DNA from 2 places in the Bacillus sp. HSf4 genome. Region 2 is predicted to be linked to the other one. Evidence: riboswitches for the same ligand, from Rfam matches in the RefSeq annotation. Region 2 holds a riboswitch; the other holds the start of a gene.
The links. Region 2 has a riboswitch for cobalamin ahead of metE (5-methyltetrahydropteroyltriglutamate--homocysteine S-methyltransferase). Riboswitches for the same ligand answer to the same signal wherever they lie in the genome.
Positions count from the first base shown of each region.

Region 1: it holds a riboswitch for cobalamin, as region 2 does, so the genes downstream of both, P3X63_RS18485 (ABC transporter substrate-binding protein) here and metE (5-methyltetrahydropteroyltriglutamate--homocysteine S-methyltransferase) in region 2, are expected to answer to the same signal.

Region 1 is NZ_CP120679.1:3,538,448-3,558,379, forward strand. It holds gene P3X63_RS18435 (SDR family NAD(P)-dependent oxidoreductase) at 1-721, shown strand, start outside; gene pdxA (4-hydroxythreonine-4-phosphate dehydrogenase PdxA) at 759-1,766, opposite strand; gene P3X63_RS18445 (four-carbon acid sugar kinase family protein) at 1,742-3,082, opposite strand; gene P3X63_RS18450 (sigma-54-dependent Fis family transcriptional regulator) at 3,103-4,881, opposite strand; gene P3X63_RS18455 (sialidase family protein) at 5,033-6,211, opposite strand; gene P3X63_RS18460 (sodium:solute symporter family protein) at 6,211-7,614, opposite strand; gene P3X63_RS18465 (iron-containing alcohol dehydrogenase) at 7,684-8,853, opposite strand; gene dapA (4-hydroxy-tetrahydrodipicolinate synthase) at 8,858-9,760, opposite strand; gene P3X63_RS18475 (ABC transporter ATP-binding protein) at 9,950-11,233, opposite strand; gene P3X63_RS18480 (FecCD family ABC transporter permease) at 11,226-12,290, opposite strand; gene P3X63_RS18485 (ABC transporter substrate-binding protein) at 12,253-13,206, opposite strand; cobalamin riboswitch at 13,321-13,491, opposite strand; gene P3X63_RS18490 (GntR family transcriptional regulator) at 13,626-14,306, shown strand; gene P3X63_RS18495 (SDR family NAD(P)-dependent oxidoreductase) at 14,403-15,194, shown strand; gene P3X63_RS18500 (MOSC domain-containing protein) at 15,241-15,924, opposite strand; gene P3X63_RS18505 (LysR family transcriptional regulator) at 16,075-16,971, shown strand; gene P3X63_RS18510 (glycoside hydrolase family 28 protein) at 17,006-18,304, opposite strand; gene P3X63_RS18515 (UxaA family hydrolase) at 18,318-19,808, opposite strand; gene P3X63_RS18520 (tagaturonate reductase) at 19,808-19,932, opposite strand, start outside.
Region 2 is NZ_CP120679.1:1,497,410-1,507,572, forward strand. It holds gene proB (glutamate 5-kinase) at 1-26, shown strand, start outside; gene P3X63_RS07640 (glutamate-5-semialdehyde dehydrogenase) at 41-1,288, shown strand; gene P3X63_RS07645 (organic hydroperoxide resistance protein) at 1,399-1,824, shown strand; gene P3X63_RS07650 (MarR family winged helix-turn-helix transcriptional regulator) at 1,854-2,297, opposite strand; gene ohrB (organic hydroperoxide resistance protein OhrB) at 2,447-2,860, shown strand; gene P3X63_RS07660 (hypothetical protein) at 2,947-3,597, shown strand; gene guaD (guanine deaminase) at 3,644-4,114, opposite strand; gene P3X63_RS07670 (histidine phosphatase family protein) at 4,263-4,892, shown strand; gene P3X63_RS07675 (hypothetical protein) at 4,920-5,669, opposite strand; gene P3X63_RS07680 (DUF5082 domain-containing protein) at 5,666-5,980, opposite strand; gene metE (5-methyltetrahydropteroyltriglutamate--homocysteine S-methyltransferase) at 6,190-8,478, opposite strand; cobalamin riboswitch at 8,629-8,818, opposite strand; gene P3X63_RS07690 (S8 family peptidase) at 8,942-9,886, opposite strand.

The sequences.
Region 1 (19,932 bases), 2.0 Mb from region 2:
TATCACAGGTGCAAGCCGCGGCATCGGCAGAGCCATTGCGGAGTTGCTTGCGGATAAAGGGGCAAATGTCGTCATCAATGGGACAAACGAAGAATTGCTCAAGTCTCTGTGCACACAATTGAATACTGAGAGAAAGTGTGCTTCTTATGTTGCCGGTGATGCCAGTTTGCCAGAAACAGCTTCGCTTCTCATCGCTGAGGCAAAACAGCGGTTTGGGCGGATCGATATTTTGGTCAACAACGCCGGCATTAATTTGCGCAAAACAACCGTTGATACGTCGCTTGAAGAGTGGAAAAAAGTGATAGATTTAAATTTAACCGGCACCTTTCTCATGTGTCAGGCTGTCATCCCGGAAATGATCAAACAGGGCGGCGGAAAAATCGTGAACATGAGCTCTACGACGAGCAAAACACCGCATCACAATGCCTCTCCTGCTTACGGTGCATCGAAAGCAGGCATCAACTATTTAACGATGCATTTGGCAAAGGAGCTTGCTGAACACCGCATTCATGTCAACGCCGTCTGCCCCGGGCCGATTGAAACGGATATGAGCAAGCAGTGGAGCGAGGAGTATCGCGCAGCAGTCGTCGAACGGATTCCGCTGAAAATGCTCGGCTCACCAGAGCATGTCGCAAACGTTGTCGCCTTTCTTGCCTCTGACAAATCTGACTTTATGACAGGCGAAACCATTAATATTAACGGCGGCACCTATATGAACTAAAAAGAAGAGCCTCCTTAATCGGAAGGCTCTTCTTTTTTTATGCATGCCGCTCACTCGTACCGGACAGCATGATCGCCTGTCTCACCGCTTCTTCTAAACTGGCGGGATCAGCTTTGCCGGTTCCCGCAATATCAAAGGCTGTTCCGTGGTCAACACTCGTACGGATTATCGGCAGGCCGACTGTAATGTTCACACCGGCTTCAAGGCCAAGCACCTTAATCGGGCCGTGTCCTTGATCATGATACATCGCCACCACTATATCAAAGTCGCCTCTCACTGCTCTGAAGAAAAGCGTGTCAGCGGGCAGCGGGCCGAATGCCTGTATACCTTCACTTTGTGCGCGTTCAACGGCAGGGACAATTTTCTCTTCCTCTTCTCCATGCCCAAACAAACCATTCTCACCGGCGTGAGGGTTAATGCCGCACACGGCGATTTTAGGCTGCGGAATGCCTGCGCGAATGAGCGTGTCATGCGCCAATTGAATTGTCGTGTACACCCGATTCACATCAATGAGATGAATGGCGTCAAGCAGACCGACATGGGTTGTGACATGGACCACTTTCAGGTTCGGTGCAGCCAGCATCATCGCATAGTCCTTTGTTTGCGTCAATTCCGCTAAAATTTCCGTATGGCCCGGGTACATGTGCCCCGCTTTATGGAGGGCTTCTTTATTTAAAGGCGCTGTGCAAATGCCGTCAATCCGCTTCTCGTTGGCAAGGGCAATCGCCTGTTCAAGATAGCGGAACGCTGCGTTTCCCGCTTCAGCCGACACTTCGCCGACTCTCAGATCATCTGTCAGCAGCTGAAGGTCCAGGCAAGGAATGACCCCGGGCTTTACATCAGCTGCCTCTTCCGGCTCGCTGATTTTTACAATGTCTGCCGCTGAGCCAGTGAACGTCTTCGCTCTGTTTAAAATGCTGTAATCCCCAATCACAAATAATGTTCCGTTTTCATGCAAACTGTTTTGCTCAAATGCCTTGATGATAATTTCCGGGCCGACACCTGCCGCATCCCCCATCGTCAATGCAATGATTGGTTTTGCCATCTGTCTTCCTCCTCTATATTTCTCAGCACCTCAACAGCTTTTAGAACAGTATCGTTTTGACCATAGGCGCCCGCCTTTGTCACCGCATATATATCTGTGTTGAGCAGCTTGCCGAGCGGTATGCCCGCTTCAATCTCCCCCAGCAGCTGAATGCCGTCTGCACCAAGCTCGTTGCAAATCGCACGCGCTGTGTCTCCGCCTGTCAAAACGAGGCGTTTTAACCCTGTCGTCTTGACGATTTCAGTTGTAACTGCACCAAGAAATCGGGAAAGCCGTTCGCCTACAGTCTGCCGCTCAAGGCCTTGGGTTCTCCCAAAAGCGATGATGCGCTGCACCATTTCCGGCTTCGCATCAGTATAAAGCAGAACATCTTTCCCTTGATGAGCCAGCACTTGATCGAGCGCGCGCTTCTGCTCCCGTGTTTCACATCCATTCAATACGTTCAGCGGATTGATGCACACGTCAAGGGGATCCTGCTGACCTCTTAAATATGCGAGCTGTCCATTTGTTATGTTCGATGCACTGCCGGAGACGATCATTACCGGCTCATTCCGTCTGTCTGTCTGCAGCGGCCTCTTTCTGACATGTTGGGCGAGTGCACCGGCCAGTCCGGCAGCGCCGACCCATAATATGGATTGCCCGCTGTTCATGAACACCTGCACGATGCAGCGCAGATCCTCATTTGTCTCTGCATCGCAGACAAACCATTCATACCCTTGGGCTATCCACGATTTAAGGTCTTTCTGGACTTGATCATCAGGTCTGCGAAGCTGTTCGATGCCTACCGCTTTTGGCTGAACATGTGTCTGACCGAAAAGCAATTCAGGGATCCGCGATTCAGTAACCGGTGTTTTCGGATCAATGGCGGCTTCAGTTTTGTGAACGGGCACGCCATCGACATAATGAACGCCATCCACAGTAATCCGCCTTGCATCAGGAAAAGCAGGGGCAATCACTGCTGCATCAAAACGTCCCAGATCCATCAGCGCTTTGATTTCGCTCCCGATGTTTCCCCTTAATGTGGAGTCAATTTTCTTTAAAAAAAGGTATGATTCAAGGTGTGCGAACGGATGCGATGCTGAACTGACTTCTTTGTAAGCCTCGCTCGGCGACGCACCGCGCGTGTCCGTATCTAAAATCATGACATCTTCTTTGACATCCGCTGGATTTGCACCGGATTGGTCAAAAAGAACAGCCGCGCTCAGTCCAGCTTTAACAAACTGAACGCCTGTGTCATTGGCACCCGTCAAATCGTCAGCGACTATCAATATTTTTTGGCTGATGTCCGCTCCTTTTTTGCAACGTACGTTTGTCATATCGACACCTCGGTCTCAAGCTATTCTTTCAGTTTTCTCCACAAGGTGGTGCGGTTGATATTCAATCGCTTCGCCGCTTTGGATTGGTTCATATTCTCCTCCTGCAGCACCGCTTGAATGATGCGCCGTTCGATGTCCGCAAGCGTCCCTTCCAAACAGCCTTTTAAGCTCTCTTCCTTGTTCTCGCTGGACAGACGGTCAAGCTGCAGTGCGGCTTCAGCCAATGTGATATATCCGCTTTTCACCGTCAGCACAAGCTCCTCAAGTAATCGCTTAAACTGCCGGACATTCTCCCGAAATGTCTGCTTGCGAAACGCGTTCATCACCTCAGGCGCAAGTCCGACCACTTGTGTGCCATAAGCTGAATTAAATTCAGCAATAAACAGTCTGCTCATGTCCTCCATGTCTTCCACCCGCTCTGACAACGACGGGACATAGAGCGTCAATCCTTGTAAACAGCTGTATAAATCAGGGTCAAATCGCCCTGCTTTCATTTCTGCAAATAAATCGGCAGATGAAGAGGCGAGCCAGCGGATTTGCCGATCCTGTTTCATCCACACGGCGAGATCATGCTGGACTTCGAGCGGCAGATGCTCGATATGCCGAAGAAAGATCGTCCCGTTCTGAACAACCGGAAGGTCTTTCAGCAATGCGTACTCTTTCACCTTGCTGCAATGAATGGTCACAAACGTCTGCTGCTGCCGAGGGCTCATTTGATGAATCGCAAAGGCGAGATCTGATTTCCCCGTTCCTTCCTCTCCGTACAGTAAAATAGGTTTATGCGTCTGGCTGAATGCCTGCGCTTGCTGAACCGTGTCCCTCATAGACCTGCTTTGTTGTGTAAATGATGAAAATGGCTGTAATGAATGTACGGGCGCTGCAAACGACCATGCAAGATGCTGATGATCGCGGCTGGACACTGATTGTTCAATGGCAATCAGCAGCTCTCCTTTTGAAAGAAGGGAGCCTTTCATATGCCAGACGGCTTCTCCTGTTTCTAATTGAAAATACCCGCTTTGTTTGCCCTCTCTTATTGACTGTACAGCAAAAGCCAGCTCTTCCCACCATTCATGGATGGCATCGGCAGAAACAATAGGTTCAAGAAGACCCTCATCGATCCAATTTTTTACCGTTTTGTTCACAAAGCGGATCCGGCTGTTGTCATCAATGACGATCATCCCTTTTTCTTCCTGATCGATCATCTCTCTAAACATCCGCTGCTCCTCAGATGCCTCCTTAAAGAGCCGGTACATTTGCTTTGCACTGTGAAACGCTTCTTTAACCGATTCACGGCCGGACGTGATCAGCATGCTTTGCATGCCCAGCTCCTTTGCCGCTTTATCGGTAATGACGTCTCCCAATACAATTTGGGTCCCCTGCTGCTGAATGTCCCTCAAGAGATCCCATACTTCCATTTCTGCTTTAATCGTATATAAATCAACTTCTATTCCGAAAAGCTCGCTGATAGTGCGAACCCCTTGGGTAATATTTCCAAAGCCGACGACGGCTGTTTTTCCTTGATAATCTTTAATAAGCGTCAGCGCCCGCAGCAGATCATACCCGGAAACAGGGATATCCACGACAGGGATGTGCACGTGTTGCTGTATGAGCGAGGCTGTACCGCCGCGGCTCATAATGATATCGGTTCCCTGCGATTCAGCTTGCTCTGCAATCGCAACGCCGGAGCGTAAATCGCCGACCTCCAGCTGAAATTGAATGTCTTGTTCTTCCTTCGCGAGCTCTGTCAATAAATCCCCTAAGCCTTTATACGGCGCAATGCCAAGCACTTTAATTTTCATGAAATGGACCCCCTCTTTCATTCTCTCTCAGTCAAGGAGACAGCGAGGGAGTCCGTTCAAACGATTGGGACAGCCCCCTCGAACTTAAATTATAAATGATGCGATATAGGGATACAATTCATGCCAGTGCCGCACGCTCGTTCAAACGGCTTTATTCTTGACCGGCCGAAGCCCACGTTTGCGGAACACGCACATATTTAATCGCCTGACGGTAGTACGTAAAGGCAATATGCAGATCACCGTCTTTCCCCTGCTTGATCGACGGATAGGAAAACTCGCGGTTAAGCTTGTCTTTTGAGTTGTTCGTCAGCGCATAACCGTCGCCGACTTCGATGTTTCTTTTGACAGGCCATGTGATGCCGCCGTCCCGGGAAAGCGCCAAAGTCATCGGCGCCCTCGGTGCTCCCCAGAAGGCTGGACGCGCGTCTGTGTCAACACCTGTTCTTGTATCATCCTCATCCTCAATTTCATCGTATAGAGAGGCTCTTCTTTCGGTCGTTTCATTCGCATTCATATGATTGTATACGAGAGCAAGCGTCCCATCTTGAAGCGCTGTAAATTGAATGGAGGAGTTGTTGTTCGGCAGCTCGGTCGGCTCAGGCTCTGACCAGGTGCGGCCGTTATCAATAGAGCGGCTCACATAAATCGAGTCTGCAAAACGGCTTCTAAACAACGCAAGCAAGGTGCCGTCGTGCAGTTTTTCAATATTCATATGAACACATCCGGTACTGCCCGGCACCTTCACTTCCTCCCACGACTTGCCTTTATCAGATGAAATTTTCACCGCGCTGATGTCACGGTTTCCAGTCCATTTCACGCCCGGCAGGGTGATGCAGTAAAAGACAGGAAGCAGCCAATCGCCGTTATCCAGAACAATGAGCGGCTGGCGGATAAAAGTCCCTGCTTCGGCAAACAACGTGTCAATCCCGCTCCATGTATGGCCTCTATCATCCGATGTCCGGTATCTGACGACCGCTGTATCCTGATTGCCGGAAAGCTGTGCCGTATACATAAGCCAGAGCCGGCCGTCAGGCTCTTGGAAAAGCACAGGGTTTTGTTCGGAGCGGGAAGGATCACCTGACAGCTTTTCTGCCTGTGTCCACTCACCACTTCCTTTTTCAAGCCTTGACATGTAAATCGATATATCCGGGATGCCTTCCTGCGTTCCCCCAAACCAGACGCACAACAGATCACCATTGTCCAGCTCCAGCAGGTTGGCTGCATGGTTTTGCGGGCAGTCTGTCGGCAAAAACGCATCCTTTCTGGCCGAATCGGTTTTATTTTCTCTGATGCGACCATCTATCGGCAGGGAAGCTTCACTTTGTTTCATCACAATTCCTCCTCCACATTTGATTCTTTTTTCGCAGGCGAGCTGATCAGACGGTCTAATACGAGGACAATAAACGGAACAATGATAGCGATGTACATGTTATCGATGCCAAACGGATTGTCCAATAAATACCATGCCGTCGTCGCTATGCCGGAAAGCGCCAGACCAATGGTTGCTCCGCGGTTTGAATTAAAATATGGCAAATAAAAGCCCATCGCCGCCACAACGGCAATTGATGTCCGAAGCGCCCTCGTAAAGAAAGAAAGCGTTAACAATTCTGGCGCCAGCGCAACCCCGAGCAGCGGAATAAAACCGACGATAATAGAAACATATCTCGTAATTTTCATGCGCTGTTCTGGTGTCGGATTTGCTTTCGGTACATAAAAGTCATCAATGATCAGCGTCGTTGTCGCCAGCGCAACCGTTGAGACGCCGACGAAAATAGACGCTACAAGGGATGTCGCTACAATCGCGCTCAGCACAGGATTCATGTGCTGCATAAACACCGGAAATGCGTAAATTGGATCAATATCCGGGTACAAATACCGTGCAGCAACGCCGATGACTCCAATGGCAATCGCCAGCGGCAGACAAAGCAGCGCTGCATACAGCGTTGATCTCTTTGCCTCTTTCTCACTTTTCGATGAGGTAATAGCCTGTATAATAAACTGAGTCGCAAAAATCGCCCCCATGTTGCCGATAAACCAGGCGCCGATTGTCCCCCATCCGATGCTGCCGTCCCAAGTGAAGAAATGCTCCGGCAACTGCTGCGTCATCGGCTCCCAGCCTTTTGTCAAATAGAGTGCAACTCCTAATGTGATCAGAACTCCCGCATATTTAACAAGAGAATGCAGAATCGTCACCCAGGCAACGCCCTTCATTCCGCCAAACGTAAAATAAAAGGTGCTGACAATCGCTGTAATAATTGCACACGTCATGAGCGGAAGACCTAAAATAGACGAAATGGCCGCCGATCCGCTTAAATAGTTTCCAAGATTCACAAGTAAAAGGGCCACAATCATAATGATAGAAACGACAAGCTTGGTCGAACGGCCAAACTTTTCACTAATAATCCCGGAGATCGTATATTGGCCGGTTTTATAAAATTTCCCTGCTAAGAAGAAGGAAAAAATAAAAAACGCAATCGAGACCGTTACAATCGACCATGAAGCTGCCAAACCATGTGTATAAGCTGATTCAGCGGTCCCGATTGTCGATTTGGTGCCGATGAATTCACTCATCAGCAAAATCCCGACAACAATCGCCGGCAGCGTTTTGGCAGCATTGTTGAATTCCGAACTGGATTTACTGCGAAACCGCATCGTCAGCCATGTCGTAAAGAGAATGTAAACCACGATCACTGCCAAAATAAACATTATGATCGAACCGCTTAAAACATCCACCCAAACTCCCCCTTTGTTTGTGAGCCTCTTACAGGCTCATGGTGAAAAACATGTACAGATCCGGGCAGCCTACATATCCAGCAATTTCAAATAGACAGCTTCAATCTCCGCAATGGACATCGGCTTTGGATTGTTATCCATGAGCCTTTTAACGTCGGCTGCCGCCTCAGCAAGCGATGGTACATCCTCTTTTGATACCCCGAATGTCTTTAAATTTTGCGGAATATTTAAATCTGCGATCCACTCTTCAATTTTTCGTATAACCTGCTCTGCTAGGCTGACCTTCGAACCTTTTGGCTCGATTCCAATCACGACGGCCACATCCGCAAGGCAGTCAGTTACATGATCCGCGTTGAAGGCCGTTACATGCGGAAGCAGCATTGAATTGGCCACACCGTGAGATATTTTGTATTTTCCTCCGAGCGGATAAGCCATCGCATGAACCGCTGCTGTTCCTGCGCTTGTCAAGGCCATTCCGCCATACATGGCGCCAACGAGCATTTTTTCTCTCGCCTCCAGGTTGTCTCCATGGTGATAAGCCTCCTGAATACTTGAGGAAATCAGTCTCATAGATTCAAGTGCAAGCATGTCACTGAATGGATTTGCTTTGTTGGAAATATAGGATTCAAGTGCGTGTGTAAATGCATCCATTCCGGTTGCAGCTGTGATCGCCTTTGGAAGACCGGTCGTCAAAACCGGATCTAAAATCACAAGCGACGGCAGCAGATAGGGACTGACCATGCCAATCTTTAATTCTTTCTCCGGGAACGTCACAATCGCATTCGGCGTCACCTCTGACCCTGTTCCGGATGTTGTCGGAATCAGCACAAGCGGAACGCCGGGCTTTTCAACGAGATTCGTGCCAATCAAAGCTGAAATTGGTTTTTCATTTGTTTTCAGAACAGAGAGGATTTTAGCCGCATCGAGCACACTGCCTCCGCCAATTCCTAGAATCGCGTCATGGCCTCCTTCAGAAAAAAGCTGAAAAACCTCTTCGATGTTTTGTTCCGTCGGCTCCGGCTGTATATCCGTGTTGACTTCACTTGAGATGCCTTTCTCAGCCAGCACCTCTTTGATTTGGTCTGCATAGCCGAGAGAAACGATCGACGGCTGAGTTAAAATAAACACCGAGCAAATCTCATTCAATCCAATCTGATCTAAGTGGTCACCAAGCAAATTGAGTGAATGTGGACCAGCCTCAATTCGGGCGGCTGTTTGAAAATGATAAAGCGTCTTCATATCCTCACTGCTCCTTTGCCAGTTTTGCGTTAATTCCGTAGCCTTCCAGCATCTTTTTCACTTTTAGCAGCGGCTCTCCTGACAACTCTGCAATTGGACTTTTAGGCGGTCCAACATCAATGCCGGCAAGCTCCGCTGCTTTTTTTAACGGCGCCGGCAGTGAACCGAGTGAAAACGTATCGCGAAGCGGCTGCAGCTGCTGTTGATAATGCTCACTCTCTTCAATGTTTCCTTGTTTAAAAGATTTATAGATTGAAACAACAGTTTCCGGAAGCACATTGGCTGTGGCAGCCACAGCTCCTGTTCCTCCCGCCTTCAATGTGTCTAAAATCAATGAATCGGTTCCTGCAAGGACGGAAAAGGACTGGTCTTTTGTACGTTCAAGATACGCCTTAATATTGGCGAAGCTGCCGCTGCTGTCCTTAATGCCGATGATGTTCGGCAATGCCGCCAGCCTCTCAACCGTTTCGGGCTCCAATGACACTCCTGTTCTCGACGGAATGTTGTAGAGCAGGACAGGAAGCGCGACATTTTCAGAAATCGTGCGGAAATGCTGATACAATTCCTCCTGCGAAGGTGCGACAAAGAATGGCGTAATGATCGAAAGAGCGTCCGCTCCGATATCCGCCATTTGATTGGATAAGGAAATAGTCGCCTCAGTACTGTTTTCTCCTGTCCCGATGAAAACAGGCACACGTTTATTAACCGCTTTCACAATCGTTTTAGCAATTTGAAGCTTTTCCTCTTGTGAGAATAAATGAAATTCCCCATTTGTCCCTAAGGCAAAAATACCGTGGACGCCTGAATCAATTAAATGATTCACCAGCTTTTCGGCGATTCCAGGATGAAAAGCCTGCTCTTTTGTAAGCGGTGTCAATATAGCAGGGATAATTCCCTCTACTTTCAAGTGACTTCGCTCCCTTCTGTTGCATTTTTAAACATATTAACAATAAAGCGCTTTCTCGAACTTTATTATAAAGGTTGATTGATTCATTAAACAACACATTTTTCGAATTTGGGACAAAAGAATGAATCCTCACCTTCAGTTGATGCGTTTTAAAACAATAAAAAAAAACCTGTCCAAAGACAGGTCAAATTAATCTTTTAAAGCTTTCACACAAACCGCTGTTTTATTTTGAATTTGTGTCAAAAAAGCGGTTTGATCCGCTGACCGACCGGATTGAGTGGCCGCTACAAGCACATCACTGCACGAAACACGGTGCTGAGCTGCGGCATTTGCTGCAACACTTATCGCCTGCACAAATTGACCATCGTGCAAACAGCCATCAATTAACACCCATATGGCCAAATACCCATCCACACCTTTCATGCCGACGATGCAAAGATCACCGCTTTCCGACACAATATGACAGTCAGCCAATTCAGCATCATGTTGCATAAACAGCGTTTCCTGTTCAAAGGCTGACAGGTCATGCGGCCATCCAGAGTTGTTTCCGCTTGCGAAAACAAGTTTTCGTCTCCAAGCAAAGCCCCCTTCTGAAGACAGAAGACGCAGCGGGCGGTCTGCCAAAAATGCGATGCCGTGCGGCAAATATTGTTCAATTTGCTCTTTTAGAAAGAGGGGCTTGGTTTTCTGCGGGATCGTTTTCGCTTTGATTGTAAACTGCGGATTCGCACGCTCAGGATGGTCGAGCGCTGTGATATCTGTATCATACACTCGTTCGATACGCCCGGCAGAAAGGGCAGCTTCCGGGCGGTCAATAACTTCTGCTTTTCCATCTTTCAACAACAGCAGACGATCACAGTATAAACTCGCAATATTCACATCATGAAACACCCCGATCACTGCGAGTTTGGATACAACTGTTTCTTGTTTCATTAAATCAAGAAGACTTTTTTGAAATGACAAATCAAGAAAACTTGTCGGTTCATCAAGCAGCAAGTATTCTGGTTCCTGGGCAAGCGCTTGGGCTAAATACACCCGCTGCTGCTCTCCGCCGCTCAGCTCGTGTATGGATTTTTGGGCAAAGCGAAGCGTGTCCGTCTGTTTCATCACCCTTTTCACGACATCACGGTCTTCAGCTGTCAGCTGCCGAAAAAAGCCTGATTGATACGCATAGCGGCCAAACTGAACCGTTTCCTCGACCGTAAAGGAAAAGGCCTGCTCCGTTTTTTGAGGAAGCACTGCCATTTTGCGAGCGAGCTCCTTCGTTTGATACGACCCAACTGAGCGGCAGTCAAGCAGCACCTCACCGCTTCGAGGGGCGATTGTCCCCGACAATATTTTCAGCAAGGTTGACTTTCCGCTGCCGTTCGGACCGAGAATTCCTAAAAATTCACCCTGCTTTACCGCAAAGCTGATGTCCTGTAAGACATCCGTTTTTCCATAGCCGCCGGACACACGGATGACATCAATCATGAACTCGCCCTCCCTGATAACGCCTAATCAATATAAAGCCGAAAACAGGTGCTCCCACCAGTGCGGTAATAATACCGATCGGCAGCTCGGACGGCTCAATGATGGTTCTCGACAAAAGATCTGACAGCACAAGGAATGAAGCGCCGTTCAGCATTGAGAGCGGCAGAAGATGGCGGTGATCCGTAATAGACAGAAGCCGGATAAAATGCGGAATGACGAGGCCTACAAAGCCAATAGTTCCAGACACCGCGACAGCACTGCCTGTTAAAATAGACCCCGCCAACAGAACGACATATTTACTCCGCTTCACATTCACTCCGAGCAGCCTTGCTTTTTCCTCGCCGTACGTCATCACATTCAATTCTCTTGCGTTCAGCAGCAAACCGCATATACCGCCTATAAAAAATGGCAAAAACAGAGCAATATAGCTCCATCCCCGCATCGATACGCTGCCGAGCAGCCAGTGGACGATCGGTTTTAAATCATCGCCCGTCAGTGCGATCATTAAAGAGATGAGCGCACCGAAAAACGAACTGAAGATAATCCCGGTTAATATTAATGCCGTTACCGTAAGCGACGGGTGAACGAGCCGGGCAAAGAACAAAACGAAAAAAATCACGGCAACCGCCGCGGCAACGCTCAGAAACGGAAGGGTAAACCTCCCGATAACCGGCAGCTGAATCCCGAAAAACAGCGTAACGACCGCTCCGACGGATGCGCCGGATGAAATGCCGAGCGTATAAGGGTCTGCGAGCGGGTTTTTCAAAAGCCCTTGAAAACCGGCGCCAGCCGCAGCCAGGGCCGCTCCGACGAGCGATGCCAATACCACCCGCGGAAGCCTGATGTTCATGATGATGTTCGCCTCTGTCGGATCAGGAGCTATTCCCTGTACACCGATCCATTCATGCAAAAATACCTTGATAATAGACGGAATGGGAATCTCCAAAGATCCGATGGAGATTCCCATAAGAATAGAGACCGACAAAAAGATCAGGCTGATGAGATAGGCCGCAATGCGGTTACTTCTTAAAAACGTCAGGATAGATGGTTTCCGCAAGCTCTTCGACCCCTTTGATCAACCGCGGCCCCGGACGGGTCACAAGGTCGGGATCCACGTCATATACTTGATTGTTTTTGACCGCTTTAACACCGCTCCAGCCGCTTCGCTTTTTGATCTCGCTGACGGCCGCAGCACCGCTTGTCGTGACGATCACATCAGGATTCAGCTTGATGATCGATTCCTCTGTCATCTTAGCCCAGCCCTCCTGCTCAGAAGCGGCATTTTTCGCATGGATCGCTTCCAGCATTTCATTCATGAAAGTGCCTTTTCCGGTCGTATAAATATCAGGAGCGGGAGAGACTTCGACGAACACCTTTTTCTGCTCACTCTCTGAAATGCTTTCAGCTTTTTCTTTAATGGCGGCAAGGTCTGATTTCATGTTCTTCACAAGATCTTGAGCCTTCTGCTTCGCACCTGCTGCCTCGCCGATCATCTCGATCGACTGATATGTTTCCTCAAATGACTGTGCATCATTCACCGTGACGACTGTAATACCGGCGTCACGCAGCTGTTTCAACCCTTCTTCTGCGCTCTGCATCGTTGAAGCATGGGCCAGCACCAAGTCGGGATTTAACGAAATGATCTTCTCCGTGTTGAATTCCATCCCGCCGATTTTTTCGACTTCTTTCACTTCTTTTGGATATGTATCAAGATCTGTGACCCCGACCACCTTTTTGCCCAGGCCCAGCGCATATGTAATTTCTGTATTGCTCGGCATCAGAGAAACGATTTTTTTCGGTTCTTTTTCAATTTTGATTTCTTTGCCTGTCGCATCCTTCACTGAAACCGGAAATGCTTCAGCCGTCTTTTCCTGCTTATGCTGCTCCGCCGGCGCTTCCGCCGATCCGCCGCATCCGGCGAGAACGCCGGCGGCCAGGAGCAGTGAAAGCAATAAATATGCAAACTTCTTCATCTTGCTTTCCTCCTCGGGATAAAATAAAAAAACATCTCTACTCAGTAAAGATGCAGCAAACAATGAATGCCAAAAATAAGCACACCGTTCACACCGCATCTGTCCTCGCAGATTACGCGCGTCATCATCCAGGCAGGCATTCTGGCTCTTGTTCATCGCTTTTCGGACTTCTTCATCATCCGTTTCGCTCCCAATCACAGCGGCGGGACCGCGCCGGACTTTCACCGGCTTCCCCTTTTAAGCTGCCAAGCAATGCCGGGCAGCACCTTTCTGACTCAGTCGTATCCTAATTTCTGAATTATTATACTATAATCAGATCAGGCTTGTATACGAGATTTGAAAAAGGATCTTTTCGGAACGAAACCATTGTTTTGTGAACAGCAATTACGATATATTGCATATAGAGAAAGGGTGATTCCATGCCGATACCGAAAAATTTCACTCCGCAAATCAGACTTTCAGCAAAAGAAAAAGCGTTCAATCAGTTGCAGCGCTGGATCGTCGACGGGACGCTTGAACCCGGGGAAAAAGTCACAGACATCGACCTTGCCGAGGCGCTCGGCGTCAGCCGCACCCCTGTCAGGGAGGCGCTCCAGCTTCTTGAGTCTCAAGGGTTTGTCGAAATGAGGCCCGGAAAGGAAACGAAAATTACATCCATTCATCCCGACGATGTATTGACAGTGTATCCTCCGCTCGCCCAGCTTCAGGCTCTGGCGGCCGAAATGGCCGCTCCGCTTTTGACATCTGAAGAGATCGCCGAGCTGAAAGCATTGACGGCTGACTATGAACTCGCGGTCAAGCACGAGAATATTCATGAGGCGGCTGAGCTTGACGAACATTTTCACAATCTCATAACAGACGTAGCCAACAACCCGTATGTCCGGCAATTTTCCGATGTGCTGCAGCTCCATATCAGACGAATGAAGTACGTCTTTCTCAATCAATCCGCCTCCCCGAAACTGCAATCAGCCAGAGAGCATTGGCAAATGATTGACGCACTTGAAAAAAACAATCCGGAGAAAGCGGCTGAGATGATGAAACAAAATTGGCTGCGGCCGATGAAAGATATTCATCAATTGCTGAAAGAAAGGGAAAAATAGAGGTGTCAAGCAGGGCTTTCGACGCTAAAGCCCGACTGCGCTATACTTTAAATAGATGTTTTTCATCTCAACTTTCAAAAACAAGGATTGATATGTATGGATTTACAACTAAAAAACAAACTCGTCTTGGTAACAGGTTCTACGGCAGGGATTGGAAAAGCTGCGGCCGAAGCCTTTTTGACTGAAGGCGCCCGGGTCATCATCAACGGCCGGACAGAAGATAAGGTTCAGTCAGTCGTTGATGAGCTGTCCAAGTACGGAACCGTTCACGGTATCGCCGCAGATCTGTCCGATCCAAAGCAAAGCCGGACTTTGATTGAAAAAACGGAGCAGATCGGCGAACTTGATATCCTTGTCAATAACATGGGATTTTTTGAAGTGAAAGACTTTGCGGATGTCACTGATGAAGAATGGCTTGAGTATTTTGAAGTGAACGTATTAAGCGCCGTCCGCCTGTGCCGCGCTTTCCTTCCGAAAATGCTGAAACGGAACGCGGGGAGAATTCTCAATCTGGCAAGTGAAGCAGGTATTAAGCCGCTTCCGCAAATGATTCCTTATTCGATGACCAAGACCTCTTTGATCAGCTTATCAAGGGGGCTTGCGGAAATGACGAAGGGAACGAATGTAACGGTAAATTCGGTTCTGCCCGGACCGACCTGGACCGAAGGCGTCGCCAACTATATGAAAGGGGCCGCCGAAGCGGAAAATACCGACTTGGATACGTTTGTCAAAGATTACTTCAAAGTAAATGAGCCCACTTCATTAATTCAGCGCTATGCGAAGCCTGAGGAAGTCGCCAGCACGATCGTCTATCTCGCTTCGGAAAAAGCCGCAGCTATCAACGGTTCGGCTCAAAGGGTGGAAGGCGGGATCATCCGCTCCATCTAAAAGGATCCTCCGCTTTGAAGCGGAGGATCTTTCTTCATTTCGGCGTTTATAAATGGCCGGTTAACCTCTCATGCTGATCCGCCTCTTCGCCATCAAGACGTTTCAAAAATGACGCGCGCCAGCTTGCTGACAGTTCCTCCACCTCCAGAAGCTTTTTGATGCCCTCGACATGGTCCTTTTCATGATGTTTGATGCGATTTGCAAAAGAAACCGTCAATGCTTTCGGGTGGCGGGAGATTCGTCTCAAGCCGCTGTTTTTGTCTACACGCCCTTCTTGCAGCACGCGAAAATAAAAACCCGTATAACCTGTTTCCTGAACCTTCAAAACCATGTCGGGAACACCGTACCTGACAGATAATTTGTAGCAGGGCTGCCTCGGCTGGCTGACCTGAACAATAGCTTCACCAAGCTGAAAGACATCCCCGATCGAAACATCCGTTTCCAGCAGCCCCTTGATCGTCAGGTTTTCTCCAAGCGCGCCGTATTCCAGCTTTCTTTGCAACGCATTTTCCCAAAACGAATAATGCTCATAAGGATAGACACATACGGCCTTCTCCCTGCCTCCGTGATGAACGAGATCCGCCTGTCCGTCTCCTTCCAAATTGGTCCATGACAGAAACAGGGGTTCTTGCACAGTCGTCTTGTATATCCCGGTCGAGACCGTTTTGTTTTTAAATTGTACCTGTTTCGGTTTCCCGATATTGATCGACAGAATGTCGGCATGTTCCATTTTACATCACCTCATATTAATGGTTGATAAGAGAAAAACTTATTGAATTTAGTATAATGGCGCGCTTACCTATTAAACAATTCAATCATTATGATTAAAATAATAGTTACAGCCTATGATTTAATCAATGAGCGACAGGAGGAACGACCATTGGAGTTAAAGCAATTGGAGTATTTCATCACCCTCTGCAAGGAACTTCATTTTACCCGCGCCGCCGAGAAACTGGGGATTGCCCAGCCATCGCTCAGCCAGCAAATTCGCTTGCTTGAGGATGAAATCGGGACGCCTTTGTTTGACCGCATCGGCAAACGAACCTTGATGACGGAAGCGGGAAAAACATTGCTTCATCACAGTTATCATATCTTTCATGAACTGTCAGAGGCGCGCGCTGCTATCAGCGAGCTTCAAGGTTTACAAAGGGGCTCCTTAAAGATCGGGGCCCTTCTGACAGTTGTAAATTACTTGCTTCCGCGTACCATCATTGAATTTCACCGCAGCTATCCAAATATTAAACTGTCTGTTTTAGGCCTGCGAACCGGAGATATTTATGAAGGACTGCTGCAGAACGAACTCGATCTGGGCATTGTCTGTCTGCCCATGGAGCATGATGATTTAGAAGCGGTTCCATTATGTAAACAACCGCTTGCCCTGGCCGCGCCGCTTCATCACCCCATTGCCAAAGAACCGTTTGCCACTCTTGAAATGATAAAAGAGATTCCGACCATTTTACTGCCTGATACGTATTTTCTGCGGCAGCTGATCAACGAACAGTGCCGCAGGCTCGGATTTATTCTTGAGCCGGTCATGGAAATGACGACATTGGAATCGATCACGAACATGGTCAATAAAGGAGTCGGCGCTACCATCCTGCCTAAAGGCTATCTTGAGTATATCGACGATGAATCGATACAGACTGTTCCTATTCAAAGCCCGGTTATCACAACAGAGATCGGCATCGTTTACCGAAAAAACAAATATTTGTGTGCAGCAAGCCGGGTCTTTATGGAGCGGTTTATCTCCACGGTTCAAGATGAAAACTTCACATAAAAATCCTCTGCCGTTTGCGCAGAGGATTTTCCCGCTAGTCATAAAGCTTTCCGTTAATATAAAGGTTTGCAAATACCGGGTCTTTCACATGCTTCAGCTCCATCGGGATTTGAACGCTGTTGATTTCCGAATTGGTAACCTTTAGTCCGGTAACAGGTGAATGCTCGTATGCCAAAACGCGAATTCCGTATTGTCCGCCACAGCTTTTCAGCTGATCCACTTCAATCTGGCGGACGACTGGTTTGAACTCTCCGGCATCCCCTTCTTCATACTCCATATCAATCGCGATGACTTCTTGCTTCAGGCTTTTGACGGTATTCCGGTAAAAATATATGTTCTCCAGCACACCGCCCCGGACGGAATTCGTTTTAATGCGGAGGGCTCTGTCAAGATTCGCGCTGTCCATGGAATTGCCTTCTGCAAATACGTTTTTCACCCCTCCGGAAATTTCGCTTCCGATCGTGACCCCGCCGTGTCCGTCTTTCATTTCATTGTTTTCGATGACAATGTTTTCCGAAGGTACATTGATCCTCCGGCCGTCGGCATTTCTCCCCGATTTGACGGCTATACAGTCGTCACCGTTGTCAAATTGGCAGTTTTGAATGACCATGTTTTTGCATGATTCCGGATCGACGCCGTCGGTGTTCGGACCATGTCCAATCACCTTGACACCGTCCACCGTCACACTTTCACACAGTACGGGATGAATCTGCCACATCGGAGAATTCAGGACGGTGACCCCTTGTATCAAAACATTTTTGCAGCGGTACGGCTGGATAAAATTCGGCCGCAGATAATGGCCTTTTCCAAAGCGCCGTTCTTCAACAGGCACATTGCGCTCCGCCATTTCAAACAGTGCGTCGCGGTCTTTTTCCTGTGATGGCTGGCCGTTTGTGCCCCGCTTCCACGGCCACCAATGCTCGTCATCAGCTTGGCCGTCCAGCGTTCCTTCTCCTGTAATCGCTATATTTTCAGCTTCATAAGCATAGACGAATGGTGAAAAATTGTAGAGCTCGACCCCTTCAAATCGCGTTAACACAACCGGAAGGTAATCGTCCGGATTCCGGCTGAACTGGATCACAGCCCCTTGGGCGATATGCAGTTCGACATTGCTTTTCAGCCTGAGCGCGCCGGAACGAAACACGCCCTTCGGGACAACCGCCGTTCCGCCCCCTGCCTGATGCACTTCATCAATCGCCTGCTGAATCGCCGCCGTGGAATCCGCACGGCCTGCGCCATCAGCTCCGAACCCGGTAATATCAAAACGGCGCTCAGGAAAAACGGGAACGGTCATCTCTCTTAAAATCTCGTCTTTTTTTTCCTTCAGCCACATGTTTCTTCCCCCTTTACAATGTGACGCCCGTTTTAAAAATGGCCAGTTCTCTGAAATCGTTTTTCTCATTGTTCAGCTGTCGGCCGCTGGCAACTTCAAGCAAAAAGTCGATCAATTCCTTCAAGATCTCCTCTTCAGAAAGATCCTCCAGCATCCGGCCCGCGTTAAAGTCGATCCAATGGCGCTTCGCCTCGTAAACGCTCGTATTGGTCGAAATTTTCATTGTCGGAACAAAGGTGCCAAAAGGCGTGCCCCGCCCAGTCGTAAACAGGACGATCTGGCATCCTGCGGCAGCGAGCGCACTTGAAGCGACAAGATCATTGCCGGGCGCACTCAGCAGGTTCAGTCCTGCTTTTTTCAACGTCTCTCCATATCGGAGCACATCCGTCACCTTTGCAGTGCCGGCCTTTTGCGTGCAGCCGAGAGACTTATCCTCCAGCGTTGTAATGCCCCCTGCTTTATTTCCTGGCGACGGATTTTCATAAATCGGCTGCCGGTGATCCATAAAATACTGTTTAAACTCATTGATCAAACGGACGATTTTATGAAAAACTTCTTCGTTTTCCGCCCGCTCCATTAAGATCGTCTCCGCTCCGAACATTTCAGGCACTTCCGTCAGAACCGCAGTGCCTCCTTGTGCAATCAGAAAGTCGGACAGTCTGCCGAGAAGCGGATTGGCGGTGATGCCGGAAAATCCGTCAGATCCCCCGCATTTCAATCCGATCTTTAATTCGGAAAGGGGAACATCTTCGCGTTTATCGTATTTTGCCTGTTCATAAATCTCTTTTAACAGTTCGACACCCTCTGAGACTTCATCGGTCACCTCTTGGGACAGAAGAAACTTCACGCGGTCTTCGTCATACTCCCCTAGCGCTTCCCGGAACTCGCCGATGCTGTTGTTTTCACAGCCGAGTCCCAGGACAAGCACGCCGCCTGCATTCGGATGGTTGACGGCATTCGTCAATATCGTTCTCGTATTGATATGATCATCGCCGAGCTGTGAGCATCCGTATTGATGCTTCAAGACATGAACACTTTCAAATGGAGCGATATCGCCGATCTCCGCCTTAAATTGTTTGATGATCAGTTCCGCGACACCATTTACACAGCCGACCGTCGGGACGATCCAAAGCTCGTTTCGAATTCCCGTTTTCCCGTCTTTTCGCCTAAAGCCTTTAAAAGTGAGCGCCCCTTTTTGATACGGGCTTTCTGTAAAATTCGGGTTGTAGCTGTATTCTTCAACACCGCCCAAATTTGTTTTTGTATTGTGGGTATGCAGCCATTCCCCCTTTTGAACGGCTTCTCGCGCATGCCCGATCGGAAAACCGTATTTGATGATGTCTTCATGTTCCGCGATGTCCTTTAAGGCAAATTTATGGCCTTTGAGTATCGTTCCCTTGATGAGAACCGTCTGTTCTCCCGCTGTGATCTCTTCGCCTGCCTGTAAATCTCGTAAGGCGATGCCGACATTGTCTAATGGATTGATGATCAAACAGTCTTTCATTATATATCCCCCAGCCCAGCCATCTGGCTACTCATCATTTTTTCCAGCGCTTTTTTCATTCCTGTCGACTCAATGTCCCTTAAATGGGCAGCGACTTGATCCGCCAAGCCTGGAATGCCGTTCA
Region 2 (10,163 bases):
ATGATTGGATTAGCATAAAAGAATAAGGGGATGAAACGAAATGAATGAAGTGATCGAAAAAGCGAAAAAGGCGAAAAAAGCGGCCGAAGAGCTCGTTCATCGGACGACGGAAGAGAAAAACAAGGCGCTTTCACTGATTGCGGAAGCGATTCGCTCCAATCAGGAATATATTTTGGCGGAAAACGAGAAAGACATTGCACTCGGAAAAGAAAAAGGGTTCTCACCTGCGCTGTTGGACCGGCTTTCTCTTGATGCAAAAAGGCTCGGCGACATCGCGGACGCGATTACCCTTCTCATGACGCTGAATGATCCGATCGGGGACAATCTTGAAACAATCCGCAAAGACAACGGGCTCTTGATCGAGAAAATCCGCGTGCCCCTCGGCGTTGTCGGGATGATTTATGAGGCGCGGCCCAATGTCACGGCTGATGCCGCAACACTTTGCCTGAAAACGGGCAATGCTTGCGTACTCCGCGGAAGCTCCTCTGCGCTGAATAGCAATCAAGCTTTAGTCCGTGTGATTCGGGAGGCTTTGGAAGCGTCTGCGCTTCCAAAGGAAGCCGTCCAGCTGATCGAAGATACGCGCAAGGAAACGGCAAAGCAGCTGTTTACATTAAACGAATATCTCGGTGTGCTGATTCCAAGAGGCGGAAAAAACCTCATCGATATGGTTGTCCGGGAATCGACGGTACCTGTACTTGAAACAGGGGCCGGCAACTGCCACATCTTTATCGATGAATCGGCGCAAGCTGATATGGCGGAGCGGGTAGTCATTAACGCGAAGACACAGCGCCCGTCCGTCTGCAATGCGATTGAAACAGTGCTCATTCATGAAGACTGGCCGGAGGAAAAATCGAAGGCCCTGCTGCAAAAGCTTGCGGAAGCAGGTGTTGAAATCAGAGGGGACCAGACGGTATGTGAGCTGCTTCCTTCGGCTGTGCCCGCCGGCGAGCTTGACTGGGAGACGGAGTTTTTGGCGCCTGTCGTAAGCATCAAAACCGTCCGCAGCCTCGATGAAGCGATCCGCCATATCCACCGCTATGGAACACGGCATTCAGAAGCGATATTGACCGAAAATGAGGAAAATGCCCGCTTTTTCTTAACGTCTGTTGACGCAGCGGCGGTTTACCACAATGCGTCGACAAGGTTTACCGACGGGTTTGAATTCGGGTACGGCGCGGAAATCGGCATCAGCACGCAAAAGCTCCACGCAAGAGGCCCGATGGGTCTTGAGGCGCTGACATCCTCAAAATATATCCTGAAAGGAAATGGACAGATCCGCATTTAACATATGGACATCCTGCCTCATCTAAAGGGGCGGGATGTTTTTTTATTGCACAATTCAATTGTATTTTGTAAAATTAAATTGTGCAAAATCGAAAATAAAGGAGAATGAATATGACGAAACCGATGTTTACCGCTCAAGCAACCGCCAAAGGAGGAAGAGGCGGACAAGTGACCTCTTCTGACGGCGCATTGGCGCTGGAGCTCGCCATGCCGGGCACGATAAAAGCGAAAGAACAAGAAAAAGCGACCAATCCTGAACAGCTGTTTGCCGCCGGATATGCGGCATGCTTTGACAGCGCGCTGCAATTAACCGCTAAGAAGAAGCGCCTGCACATCGAAACAGAAGTAACGGCAAATGTCAGCCTTCTGAAAGATGAAGCAGACGGAGGATATCGGCTCGGCGTCGCACTGCAAGTGAAGAGCGCGGATATTGACAAAGCCGAATTGGAAACACTTGTTCACGAAGCACACACAGTCTGCCCGTACTCAAAAGCGATTTCCGGAAATATAGAAGTGAGTCTTGCGGTCATTTCATAAAAAAGGGCGCCTTCATATTTGAAGGCGCCTTAATTTTCTTTCGTCAATGTGGCGAGGAGCGATTGAAGCGCATGTTTTAAATCGTTGAGCTCTTCAGCCGTCAATTTGGTCTGTTTTAGCATGTCAGCGGGAATGCAGCTTGCTTTCTCACGGAGGGCTCTGCCGTCTGCCGTCAGCTTTACGATCACAGAGCGTTCATCCTTATGGGAGCGCTCCCTTGTCAGCAGGCCGCTCTGCTCCATTCGTTTCAGCATCGGAGTCAGCGTGCCTGAATCGAGATAAAGGAGCTTACCCATTTTTTTCACGCTCAATTGACCATGCTCCCACAGTAAAAGAAGTGCAAGGTATTGGGGATATGTAATCTTCAGCTCGTCCAAAAGCGGCTTGTACAGTTTTGTCATCTCGCGCGAGCCGGCATACAGGAGGAAACAGAGCTGCCTCTCAAGCTTCATATGTTCGAATTCATTTGTCATCGGTTCACCAACTCTTTCTTTGTTCCATTTCATTGTATAAAATTTTTCGTCCTTTTCCTATTATTTCACTAAAAAAGGCTGTCGGCATGTTTAAAAAGCGGATTTTGTGAAATATAAAGAGTAAGGGAAAACGTAAGGAGGAAAGAATCATGACGACATTATTCACAGCGAAAGTAACGGCAAAAGGCGGACGATCTGGACATGTCCAATCAGATGATGGTGTTCTCGATTACAACATTGTCATGCCGAATGAAAAAAAGGAAGGCGAATCGGGAACAAATCCTGAACAGCTGTTTGCGGCGGGGTATGCGGCATGCTTCGGCGGCGCTTTAGAACATGTCGCCAAAGAGCAGGGCATTGACTTTGACTCTGAAGTGGAAGGCCGCGTCAGCCTGATGAAAGATGAAAGTGACGGCGGCTTTAAGCTCGGCGTCCAGCTGATCGTCGCAGCCAAAGGTCTTGAAAAGGAGAAAGCCGAGGAGCTCGTCAAGGCCGCACACGATTTTTGCCCGTATTCAAAAGCGATGAGAGGAAATATAGATGTCAGCCTTGAAGTAAAATAAATCGGGCGTTTAGCTGGAAAGCAAACAGGAGTGTTTGCTTTCTTTTTTAGAGGATGAAAGTAAAACAAGATTGAAAGGAGCAGCATATGAAGCATATCAAAAAAGCAATTGTGCTCGGCGGGCTGATCGTCATCGCGCTTGCCGCAGGCTGCGGAGGCGGAGCACAAGAGGATGACGGCAACCATAAATCCGCTGAAACAGCGAACCGAAAACAGGGTGACTTAAGAAAGTATTCCCATGACCAAAACAGACGGTCAGAAGCCGATTTTGATTTGATAGGAAAGCTTATTCTAGCAGAAGATGACCAGATAACCTTGAAAATCAAAGACCGGGAATTGATCATTCCAAAAAGCAGGCAGTTTAAAAGTGAAGAGGCACACGATGATTTAATCGGGAAGCTTGTCAAGGTCGAAGTGGACGGCAAGACACAGGAGGCCGAAGAGGCGGAGCTGATGCCTCAGGCAAAAGCGGATCAAAACGGCGTCTATGAACGCGAGGCTGACGGCGGACAGCACATCATTGCAACGCTTGTCAGCGAGTCTGATCACGATATCACAATCAAGACTGAAGCGGGGGAGAAAACATATCAGAAAGTGTCCGACTTTGAAAGAGATGTAGCTGAGGCTCCCGAAAAACTGCAAGGCAAAACCGTAAGGCTTGAGATACAAAAGGATGGAAAAGCGGAAAGCCTTGATTTTGAACCGGAAGATCAAGCGCTTGACTGGTATAAGGAATGAGCGGATTAAATGGTAAGGAGCTTTCCAAAATGGAAAGCTCCTTACATTAATATTCTATTTTATCATCCGTGTTTTCCCACGTCTGAAAAGGCTCAAGTTTAGCGTGAAGCTCCATTTGATAAAAAGGAATTTTCCGGTCGGCCCGGTTTTTCATGATTTCATCATAAATAAACGTATCGTCAAAGCCGGCTTGTGCGGCATCTGAATGCCTGGCGGCAAAATACACTTCTTTCGGCCTCGCCCAGTATATCGCCCCTAAACACATTGGACACGGTTCACAGCTTGTATAAAGAACGCAGTCGTGTAGCTGGTAATCGCCAATTGCTTCACAGGCCAGGCGTATGGCCGTTACTTCCGCGTGTGCGGTTGGATCATTGCTCGTTGTTACATTGTTTTTTCCTTCGGCGATGATGTTGCCATCCTTGACAATCACAGCGCCGAAAGGCCCCCCTGTTCCGGATTCTACGCTTTCGACTGCAAGATCGATTGCGCGCTGTAAGAATGCTTCGTGATTCATGTCTGTATCCTCCTTGGTTGTCTTGCCTTTCTATTATAGCTGATGCTCCCGGCAAAATAAACGTTGTTTTGAATATTCTGTATATTTGCTTTGGACGTGTTGTTGGCATACAATGGACGCGAGAATCAAAAAAATGGGAGAGGATTGTTTGCTAACTTTATATATGGCAAGACACGGGCAGACGGAGTGGAATATCGAAAAGAGAATGCAGGGTTGGGCGAATTCTAATTTGACACCCTTGGGTTTAGCCAATGCGAAAGCGCTCGGAGAGAAGCTGAAAAGTATTCCATTTCAAGCGGCATATGTGAGCACCAGCGGGCGCGCAGTCGATTCGGCAAGGGCGATACTCGGGGACCGCACCATCCCGTTTATTGAGGACGACATCTTTAGAGAAATCAGCCTGGGTTCTTGGGAAGGAAAAACGTATGACGAAATCAAACAGCAAGATCCCGGCATGCTGGAATCCTACTTTCAAGCATCTGAACGGTATATTCCAAGCGGCGGGGAGAGTTTTCAAGTCTTTGAAACACGGGTAAAGCGGGCGTTTGAGCAGATTCGCGCAAAACACCGGGAAGGAAACGTTTTATTGGTCAGCCATTCTGTGTTCATCTTAATGCTTTTGAATATTTTGAAAGAGCGCCCCCTTCATGAATTATGGAACTCAAGCTATGTCCATGATACGGCGCTTGCGGTTATCGCCATTCCCGAACAAGGAAGCGCGGTCATCATCAAAGAAGGCGACGGGGAGCATAGAATCAAAGAGAATGTGTATTGGTAGATACATATAAAAGCCTGATCTCAAAGATCAGGCTTTTATAGAAGCAAGCTCGTCTTCATTCCGTTCCTGTTTTGCTTGTTCGCTGAACCCGGCTAGGGCAGAGGCGGAAATTTTTTGGCTTCCGTGAAGACAAACGGTGTTGAGGTCGGATGCGTCCGCCTCGGCCGCTTTTCTGGAAAATGCAGAACCCGTATATGAAAGCGGGCCTTTTGCTGCCTGCTGATAGGCCAAAAGGCAAAGATTCCTTGCGATTTTGCGGCTTAACAGGCGCCGAACCGACCACAGCTGCCGTTTTCCCCGGTCATCAAATTGAACATATGATGCAGTCCGTTTTCCCGTAAACAGGCCCGACAGGCCGTTTTCTTTCAATTGTTTCAGTAAAATCAGAGGTTCACACGTTAGCGAAGCTGTCATCTTGAAGTTGTCAGCCGAATGTTTGGAGGCGGCCAAAAAAGACATGATGTGCGGATAGCCGGCGAGATGGCCGCCGCTCTGAAAAAGCCGGGCGGCAAGCATTTGATCCGTTTTTTTCATACGGATTTCGGTGTGCCGGAGCAAATGCTCCAGGTCATCAAGCGTATGTAAAAATCCTTTGAGTTCATGTTCCATTTCGGATTGGGCCTGATCGATTTCGCTAATCTTTGCTGCTGACACACTTGAGAGCAGGACATGAAGGTGACGATGCAAAAGAAGCATCAGATCACTGATTTTCTGGTGTGAATGGCGAAATTGACGGGAAAGGGCATGCAAATCATGGACATTCAGCCGAATGCTCATATCAGTTCCTCGGCTTCCAGCTGAAGCCGTTCCATCTCCTCAGCCGCATGCTGTTTGACGAATCTCAGCTTGTCGTATACACGGAATTCCGCGCGGTCAAGGTCGTCCAAAAGAGCGTCATACATTTTCCGCGCCTGGCCCCGCCAGCCGTTTATGTACATTTGATGAGCTTTTAAAATAGCGGAGCTTTCATGCCTCAGCTCGCCTATGGCAGCATTCAACTCTTTTACATAATGTTGAAGAGAATGAATGTCTTCATAACATGTTTTTTTGTATAATTCCCGTTCCAGGGCTTTTCCATCGTCGATCACTACATATTTTCCTTCCCTTCCATCATCTACTATCCATATGTTAAAAGAAAAGCATCCGGAAGAAAATCGTACGAATGAATCAAAAGTCATAATATTTTCCTGCTGAACAGACCTTGTGCAATGATTCTTTTGAACTATGACGGGCGGCGGACAAGAGAAAGAACCATCCGAATCACCGGATGGTTCTGTTTTTTGAACGTATTGTGAATTTAAACAGTCTGAGCCAGCTTATCCCTTGCCTGTTTTGCGGCTTCCACCATATTCTTCAAAGCAGCGATCGTTTCTTCAGGCTGCCGTGTTTTTAATCCGCAGTCAGGGTTGACCCAGAAACGATCAGCTGGACAAACTTTCAAGGCATCTTCGATAATTGTCAGCATTTCATCGGTAGGAGGGACGCGCGGGCTGTGAATATCATAAACGCCGAGTCCGAGTCCTTTTAAATAAGGGTGTTTTTCAAGATATTCAAGGAATCCGCCGTGGCTTCTGCTGTGTTCAATCGTAATCACATCTGCATCCAGGTCTTCGATCGTATCGACGATATCCTCAAAGTTGCTGTAGCACATATGTGTATGGATCTGTGTTGTGTCTTGAACAGATGAAGTGGACAGTCTGAAAGCTTCGGCAGCCCACGTCAGATATTCATTCCAATCGCGTTCTTTAAGCGGCAGGCCTTCCCTTAATGCAGGTTCGTCAACCTGGATGATTTGGATTCCGGCTTTTTCAAGCGCTTCGACCTCTTTGCGTAGAGCGTGCGCGATTTGGAAGGCGATTTCTTTTCTCGGCAGATCATAGCGGGCAAAAGACCAGTTTAAAATCGTGACAGGACCTGTCAGCATGCCCTTTACTTTTTTAGAAGTCAGAGACTGCGCATAAACCGTTTCTTTTACCGTCATCGGCTCTTTAAACTCGACATCCCCATAAATCACAGGCGGACGGACGCAGCGGGAGCCGTAAGACTGAACCCAGGCGTATTTCGTGAATGCAAATCCGCCGAGCTTTTCACCGAAATATTCCACCATGTCCGTCCGTTCGAATTCACCGTGGACAAGGACATCAAGTCCGATCTCTTCCTGGATGTCAATCCATTTCTTCGTTTCCTCTTCGATAAATGATTCGTATTGTTCATTTGACCATTCCTGCTTGCGCCATTTTTGCCGGGCGCTGCGCACTTCAGCGGTTTGCGGGAAGCTTCCGATCGTTGTCGTCGGAAGAAGGGGAAGGCCAAGGGATTCATTTTGTATCCGAAGCCTTTCTTCAAAAGCCGTCGGACGCTTAAAGTCATCCTCTGTCAGCCGGTCTCTTTCTTCGGCGAATGCGGTGTTGGTGGCAGCGCCGAATTGCTTCAGAGCTTGCAGGTGTTCGTTCGCTTCAGTGATTTGGCTCTGTACGGCCGCTTTCCCGGAAATTAAGCCTTCCTTTAGCAGTGTGAGTTCGACAAGCTTTTCCTTGGCGAAAGATAACCCGTTTATTAAATCATTGGCAAGCTGTTCATCAGGGTGTTTGGCCACAGGAACATGAAGCAGGCTGTTTGAAGGCTGAAGCCAAACTTCGCGTACCCCAAGGCCGCTCAAAAGCTCTGTCGTCCAGTCGAGCCGCTCTTCAAGATTGGCTTTCCAAATGTTTCGGCCGTCCAAAATTCCTGCGGCAAGCACCTTGTCTTTCGGGAAGCCGTGCGTTTTTAAATGCTCAAGGTTCTTGCCTTTGTCATGGACGAAATCAAGGCCGATTCCGTCAACTGGGAATGAAACAAGCTCTTCATAGGCGTCAACTGAATCAAAGTATGTCTGCAGCAGCACATTCAATCCTGACACGTTTTCTTTTATTTTCTCATAGATTTCTTTTGCGGCAGCCGCTTCGGCCGGTGATGCCGTCACGAGGGCAGGCTCATCGATTTGCACCCATTTGACGCCTTCCTGCTCAAGCTCTTTCAGAAGCTGGATGTAAAGCGGGATCATTTGATCGTAAATATCTTTTATCTCCTGCTTGTCATAGCCTTTTGCCAGCGACACGAAAGTATAGAGGCCGACAATAACGGGCTTGGTTTCTACACCAAATGCCGCTTTTGCTCTCTTGTAATCGTCAAGCGGCTTATTTTTCGTCAAGCGGTATTGCGCGTTTTTCTCGTATTCAGGCACGATATAGTGATAGTTGGTGTTGAACCACTTTGTCATTTCGCATGAGACGGCATCTTTCGTACCCCGCGCCATTGCGAAGTAAGTATCCAGCGGATCGTTTACATTCTTGAACCTTTCAGGGATCCAGTTGAACATCACCGCTGTGTCAAGAACATGATCATAGAACGTAAAGTCGGAAACCGGTATGATATCGATTTGCTGGTCAAGCTGGGTTTTGAGCGCCCCTAAAAATTGTTCGTCCATTTCCTTGAGAAAGGTCTCGCGATCCGTTTTTCCTTTCCAATAAGCCTCAAGCGATTTTTTCCATTCCCTGTTCAAGCCGATTCTTGGAAATCCTAAGCTGCTTGTCTTTACATTTGTCATTTAACGTTTCCTCCTTATTATGTTCAATAAAAAAAGACACTCACTCTCCGGACAATTGAAGGTGAATGCCTAAAACAGCATTTTTGCGAACGAGAAATAAACGTAGCCAATTGTTACGTCAACTCGAACACCTCCTATCGACCGTAGGTATGTGGTGCGTTAGAACAGGCAGGTCTCCTGGCTCATGAATCAACAGTTATTTCACCCTTCCCGTATAGAAACAGTGGGTTTTACGAAACAACCTCCTCATTTACAGTGGCGGGACCGCGTTGGCTTTTCACCAATCTTCCCTTTTAAAATCTAACCTTGAATTAGATTACCATGCTCCCGGCGATGAAATTGTTTAGTAGATTATATACCGTCATGTTCTTTTAGTCAAAATAATTTTTGAATTCTTACTATTAAAAAGATTTGATGAAGCCGCACAACAAAAAAGCCGCCGACAATGTCGACGGCCTCAGGTTTAAAGGGAAAGAAGCTTTGCTTCGCCAGCTTTTTCGGCTAAAACCTCGGGTGCCGATAAATATAAAAAGCCGTTGCCGATCAGGGCTTTTGAGTAATCGAGCGGCAGGGTCCGGCGGATCAGTTGAGCATATACTTCAGGCTCTGTCAATTTCCGCTTAAATGCGTCCTCTTCCAGTGATTTAATAAGAGCAAGCGCCCCGCTGACGTGAGGGGTTGCCATCGAAGTGCCCGTCAGCTTCCCGTACTTTTGGTTCGGCAATGTGGAGAGGATTTTCTCCCCGGGTGCGACGAGATCAATTTCTTTATTGGCGTTTGAAAACTCGGATGATTCACGCGTCAATGAAACGGAGCCGACAGCGATGACTTCATTGTATGCCGCCGGGTAAGAGTATTCCTCTGTGCGATCATTTCCATCTCCTTCATTTCCGGCTGCACAGACGACTAGAACACCGCTTTTCACCGCATTCTCCACGGCTTCTTTCAATTCGGGAACATCGGCCGGTCCGCCGAGCGACATGGAAATGATGTCGGCTTTTTGCTCCACGGCGTAGTTGATGCCGTTAATAATCCATTCATAAGCACCGCTGCCGTCTTCACCGCCAAGAACCTTGATAATTAAAAGGTTGGCCTCAGGGGCGACACCCGAAATCCCGCCGTTTGCCGCAATTGTACCCGCAACATGTGTACCATGTCCGTTATAATCAAGAAACAGATCTTCTTTTCCGTTGTCATCATCAGTAAAGTTTTTGCCTCCGATAATTCGATCCGCTAAATCAGGATGGGACGTGTCACAGCCTGTATCAAGCACTGCGACAGTGACATCTTTTCCTTTAAAACCTTGTGACCACAGCTCCGGCGCCTTAATCGCATCGATTCCTTCCGGCCGTTCATTCGCGTCCATCAGCTTTGCATCAGTGACATAAGGAATTAATCGCATTTGCATTTCAAAGCCCTCCCTGTTTTGTGCTGCTTTAGATGGGTTACAAGGTGTGTGGTAATATTGTAAAACAATTGTTCTGTTAAAAAAAGGTTCATTTGTATGAATTTTAAGAAAAATCTAAAAATATTGAGAATAGGTGATAAAAGTCGAATAATAGAATAAGCTGACAGAGTTATGAGTGAAAAGAACCAATTTAATGAGAAAAAAGAGAGGAACTGACTAGATAAATGAAGCCTCATATTATTTCCGGAAAAAGGCATCCTATGAAAAAGGAGGTGAC